2 regions of the Bradyrhizobium sp. BLXBL-03 genome follow, and region 1 is predicted to be linked to the other one. Evidence: predicted binding sites of a transcription regulator. Region 1 holds the regulator's gene; the other holds the start of a gene.
What was found. The regulator LexA, encoded in region 1, represses DNA repair genes until DNA is damaged. The targets are predictions, from matches to a motif close to TGTTCNNNNTGTGTTCNG.

Region 1 (3,023 bases):
GTGCGCGCCAGGGACGGGCAGCTGCACCTGATCAGGGCGAAGAAGGACAATTTCCTGCTGAAGGAGTGGCTTGCAGCGGACGCTGATCCGCGCGATGCGGCGAGCACCTCGCTCGGCGACGGCGTGTCGTGCGACGATGCCGGCTGCGTGACGCCGCTTGCCGACGGCCGCATGGTCGCGCTGGCGCTCCGCATCGACGCGCTGGCTGATGATTGCGGTCGCGCGGCCCTGGTGGTGACGGCAAAGCCTGCGCCGCCGGATTGCACCGGGATGGTGATCGATCGGCCGCGTCTGGCGAGCCAGGGCGCGCTGGCGCTGACACGTCGCGCCGATGGCTTTGCCATTGCGGAGGCGAGGGCGAGAGGCGCAAACCGCCCCTGGTCGCCGGCGGCGGCCGGCGATGGAGATTTCGAAGGGACCGTCATGCCGCGGTCCGCAACTCCGCGCGCCAAGGACGCAACACCGTCCGAGGCCGACCTTCAGGCCGAGGATTGAGGCATGATCGGGAAAAGCGCGGAGCGGTTCTCCGGCGCGACAAACGCGAAAACGCGTTTGCGCGGAGATCATGCCCAAATTAGGCCGGTTCAACCGATCGGCAGGCCGGGAGGTATCGGCTGTCTGTCGGCGACAACTTGCGGCTTGTGCTCGCGCTCGCCGAGCGGCTGGGTCACCGGCAGTTGCAGCACGGTTGCGCGCTGGCCTTCGACGAGCTGGGTCACCAGCACGTATTTGCCATCGGGGAATTCGATCGCGTCGTGATGACGATCGGGAATGTGCGGATCGACCTTGCCGAACTTGCCGACGCGCGAATTGATGGTGCGCGTCCAGATCCACCTGTTGTCGTAGCGGACGTTGTCGGCGAAGGCGAGCTCCGTTCCCGGCAGCAGGCAGACCGCGACCGACATGTCGGCTTCGGAGGCGAAGCCGCGCGTCGAGGTGCCGCGGAAGGTTGTCGTGACGATCGTCTCGCCGACTTCTGCGGGACGCGTCGCGACGGCATGCAAGCTATAGTCACACATCGGGTGCTCCTCATCAGCGATAGAGCACCCGCGCCTCTTCTGAGGCGCAGGCCTCTATCAGAGTGGAAGCCTGCGATCATATGCCATGTTGGGGGCAAATCTGCGGCTTGAGTCTGCAGGCTGCCATCACAATTTCTTTTTCAGATGTCCGAGGAACAAAGACTGCTTCCGTGCATTCCGAGAGCTTCTTCGCTAGCGCCCAGCCGGTGCCGACCAACCCGAATAAGGCCAGGCCGGCTGCGCCCGTTGCCCGACGGAGTTGCGGGCATTGCGGAATTGTTCGCTCATTGCCTGTGGCGCCCTGCGAACGTGATGCTGCGGCTGCGCAGCGAAGGTTTGCGACGCTGATATTGCGATCAGCGCGATCGCGACGGTGCTCAGAATGATCTTGTGCATGGCGGTCTCCTCGGTCTCGCAAGGCCTGCGAAGCGATGCGTGCTTCGTCATGGCGTGCCGGGGATGTAGCGCGGGAGAGGTGGCCGGATAATCTGTGCAAAGCCAGAAAAACTAACCAGCCGGAGCGAACAATCGTCCGCTCCAATCTTGAGGGCGTGCTTGCCAGGTGGCGACGTGCGCCGCGTTCAGTATTTCCGGTACAGCCCGATCAGCTTGCCCTGGATCTTGACCCGGTTGGGCGGCAGGATCCGGACCTCGTAGGCGGCGTTTGCCGGCTCGAGCGCGATCGAGGCGCCGCGGCGGCGGAAACGCTTGAGCGTGGCTTCCTCGTCGTCGATCAGGGCCACCACGATATCGCCGGTGTCGCAACTCTCGTTGCGCTGGATCAGCGCCATGTCGCCATCGAGAATGCCGGCATCGACCATGGAATCACCGCGAACTTCGAGAGCGTAATGCTCGCCCGCGCCGAGCATGTCGGGCGGGACGCTGATGGTGTGGCTGCGCGTCTGCAAGGCCTCGATCGGCGTACCGGCCGCGATCCGGCCCATCACGGGAACTGCGACAGGGCGTTCGCCCTCATCGACGGGCGGGCTCGACATCGTGCGCACCTTGCCGAGATTGCCCTCGATGACGCTCGGCGTGAAGCCGCGACGGCTGCCGGCAGCCGCCTGGAGTTCAGGCAGCTTGATCACTTCGATGGCACGGGCCCGGTTGGGCAGGCGGCGGATGAAGCCGCGCTCCTCAAGCGCGGTGATCAGGCGATGGATGCCCGACTTGGAGCGCAGGTCGAGCGCATCCTTCATCTCGTCGAAGGAGGGCGGCACGCCGCTTTCCTTCAATCGCTCGCTGATGAACCGCAGGAGCTCGTATTGTTTGCGCGTTAACATCTCGACCAAAATCCCCCTGACGATGTCGCTCGATTCACAGACGCTGAATTCAGCATTAAGCCGCTACATGCTCGAAACAAATCATGAACGGACACTATATGTTCGATACATGTTCCGCAACTGCTTAATTTACCGTGAACGCGACAAAGTTCGCGGAACGGTTGCGTCGGCGCGCTCACTCCGGCAGTCGCAAGACCTCGCAAGGCGTGCCGGAAGCGGCCTTCGGTGCGAACGGCGCGCGCACGAGAAGTGCCTGTGCCGCAGCGAGATTCGCCAACAGTGAGGAATCCTGGTGGTTGACGGGAAGAGCGATGAGCGTGCCGTCGTCCCGCGTCTCGAGACGCGCACGCAGATAATCCTCGCGCTGGTCATTGGCCCCGAGGTCGCGACCGAGCACGGCGCGTTCGCGGCGATGATGAATCATTGAACGGCCCGACAGCGCGCGAATCAGCGGCACCAGAAACAGGAAGCCGCAGACGTAGGATGACACGGGATTGCCGGGCAGGCCGATGACGCGCATCGGCCCGAGCTGCCCGTTCATCATCGGCTTGCCCGGCCGCATCGCGATCTTCCAGAACGCCATCGAGATACCTTCGTGCCGAAGCGCCTGCTGCACCAGATCGTGGTCACCGACAGACGCTCCGCCGGTCGTGATCAGGATGTCGGCGCCGGATTCGCGGGCGCGGCGGATCCCTGAGGTGGTGGCGGCAAGCGTGTCGGC
Region 2 (3,023 bases), 3.3 Mb from region 1:
AAGCTGCCGAAGGGCCAGCAGCCGATCGGGCTCGCGATGTTCTCGCTGGCGGTGACGTTCGCTCCGGCAATCGGCCCGACCATCGGCGGTTATCTCACCGAGAATTACGGCTGGCAGACCATCTTCTTCGTCAACGTGCTGCCGACGGCAGTCATGGTGAGCATTCTGTTCCTCACCCTGGAACGTGCACCCCTGAATCTCGCTTTGCTGCGTGAAGGCGACTGGTTCGGCATCGCCACCATGGCGGTCGGCCTCGCCTCGCTGCAGGCCGTGCTCGAGGAAGGCAACAAGAACGACTGGTTCGGCTCGCCCTTCATCATGCGGCTCGCGGTCATCGCCGCGATCAGCCTGTCGCTGTTCATCACCATCGAGCTCGTGGTCGAGAAGCCGTTGCTTCGCCTCCGCCTGCTGACGCAGTGGAATTTCGGCGTCGGCACCATCGCCGCGGTGTTCCTCGGCTTTGCACTGTTCGGCTCGGTCTATCTGCTGCCGGCCTATCTCGGCCAGGTGCAGGGTTACAATGCCGAGCAGATCGGCAATGTGCTGGCCTGGACCGGCCTGCCGCAGCTGCTGCTGATCCCGCTGGTGCCGAAGCTGATGCAACGTTTCGATGCGCGCTACATCGCGACGATCGGCCTCTTGCTATTCGCTGCCAGCTCCTTTCTCAACATCGAGATGTCGCTCGACTATTCCGGCGATCAATTCTTCATACCGAACGTCGTGCGTGCCGTCGGCCAGGCGCTGACGCTGGCGCCGCTGTCCGCACTCAGCCTCGGCAGCGTCGCGCCGCAGGATGCGCCTGCCGCCTCCGGCATCTCCAACATGATGCGCAATCTCGGCGGTGCCATCGGCACCGCAGTGCTGGCCACCATCGTCACCAAGCGCGAGCAGTTCCACTCCAACATCATCGGCCATTCCGTGACGCTCGGCCGCGAGGAGGTCCGCAGCCGCCTCGCGCAGATGACAGATTATTTCATCGCCCATGGCGTGCCCGATCCCAACGCCGCGCGCGAGCAGGCGATCATCGCACTCGGCAAGACGGTGAAGCGCCAGGCGCTGGTGATGGGCTTCTCCGACACCTTTGCCGTGATCGGCGTGGTGCTGGTGCTGGCCGCGATCGCGGTGCTGCTGACGCGGCGGGTGAAGGCAGCGGGCGGGGGCGGCGCGCACTAGGCTCGCATAGCGATTGCATTTGAGCGGCCGTCGGACTTGACGGCCGCTTCTTTTTGTGTTCCCTATTCGTTCTCTACCACCATAAATTGTATCGGAGATCTTTCGTGATAATTAGTATGCGTGGCGAGAACCAGCTGGTCCGGCTCATCATTCATAATGATGATGATACGCCGGACCAGTTCGTGCTGGATCTGCTCCGTCAGATCTTCGGCAAGACGGAGCGCGAGGCGGCCGCGCTGATCGCCCAGATCGAGCAGAAGGAGAAGGCGATCTGCGGGCCTTACCCGCAATCCGTCGCCGAGACCCTATTCAAGTCCGCGCAACAATCCATCAATCTTGCCGGCCACAGGCTGCAAGTCACGCTTGAGGCGATCAAGACCTCGTGCGAGCTCTGCGGCAATGGCGACGGACGGACGGATGTTCGGATCGGCAACCGAACGATCTGGCTGTGCAGCGAATGCATGCGCGCAGCGGACCAGCCCGATAGCGAGCAGGAAGAGAATTTCGACTTCGCTTGCGACGTTCTGGACTGGCATTTTGCCAACGTTCCTCGCAGCAAGCTGGTGACCACGATCCGCCAGTTTCCCGGCCATATGCGCGTGGACGTGCAGGCCGCGGTCGACCGGCTCTTCGGCGAAGCCATCAGGTTGTTCGGGTTGAACGAGGAGCAGCGCTACGAAACGCTCTCGATTTCGCGGCTCCTCAAGAGCGGCCGCTATGCCGTCGCGATTGCCCCGCTGCAATATTCAGATGTCGACGTCGGCGAGAAGAAACCGGTCAAGTGTCTGGATAACGGGCTATGGCTGTGCGAACAGGATGGCCTCCGCTATTCTGTCTTGCTATGTGCGCACCGCGAATACAGCCGCGAGCCGGGCATCCGGATCGAGATCCTGGTGCCTGCGGGCGGCGCGAGCGCAGCCCTCGTCCAGCAATGTTTTGGCGAATTGGAAGAAGCTGTGCAGGCCGCGCGGACCTATCGCGGCAAGATCCTCTCGCTCGATGCCGATTCCGACTATCGCGGGCGCTCGCGCGGTATCACTGTGCACCGATTGCCGGCGATCGCGCGTGACGATGTGATCCTGCCGGAGCAGACCTTGCGGCTGCTCGATCGCAACGTGCTGACCTTCGTCGGCACCCGCGATCAATTGCGCCGGCTTGGCCAGTCGACCCGTAAGGGCATCCTGCTGTACGGGCCGCCGGGCACCGGCAAAACCCATACGATCCGCTATCTCGCAACGCATCTGCCCGGGCACACGACGCTGATCATCACTGCCGAGCAGATCGGCCTGCTCGGCGCCTATATGAGCCTGGCGCGCCTGCTCCAGCCGTCGATGGTGGTGATCGAGGACGTCGACCTGATCGCCCGAGATCGCGACGACATGGGGCCGTGCGAGGAATCCATGCTGAACAAGCTGCTCAACGAGATGGACGGGCTGAAGGAGGATGCGGACATCCTGTTCGTCCTGACCACCAACAGGCCGGAGGACCTCGAAGGCGCCCTCGCTGGCCGCCCGGGGCGCATCGATCAGGCGATCGAAGTACCTCTCCCCGACGAGGCTGGCCGCAACAAGCTGGTCCAGCTCTACGGCAAAGGACTGCCGCTTGAGGACGCCGTGATCGCCGAGGCGGCACGACGCAGTGAAGGCACGAGTTGCGCGTTCATCAAGGAGTTGATGCGGCGGCTGGCACAGGGCAGCATCGCGCGCGATGGCGGCAGGTCGGTGATATCAGCGGACATCGACGAAGCGCTCGACGACATGTTGTTCTCCGGCGGCCGGCTCAATGCGCGGTTGCTGGGAGGTGCACAGGCCATGGCGGCGGGGTGAACTGCGCGTGTTAACCTCGGCGGC

Region 2: the regulator LexA is predicted to act here: its motif matches at 1,230-1,247, upstream of ACNJX9_RS04145 (ATP-dependent Clp protease adaptor ClpS).

Annotation. Positions count from the first base shown of each region.
Region 1 is NZ_CP182470.1:4,217,825-4,220,847, forward strand. It holds gene ACNJX9_RS20295 (ComEC/Rec2 family competence protein) at 1-495, shown strand, start outside; gene ACNJX9_RS20300 (hypothetical protein) at 585-1,019, opposite strand; gene ACNJX9_RS20305 (hypothetical protein) at 1,212-1,415, opposite strand; gene lexA (transcriptional repressor LexA) at 1,601-2,302, opposite strand; gene ACNJX9_RS20315 (molybdopterin molybdotransferase MoeA) at 2,478-3,023, opposite strand, start outside.
Region 2 is NZ_CP182470.1:872,657-875,679, reverse strand. It holds gene ACNJX9_RS04150 (MDR family MFS transporter) at 1-1,173, shown strand, start outside; gene ACNJX9_RS04145 (ATP-dependent Clp protease adaptor ClpS) at 1,278-2,999, shown strand.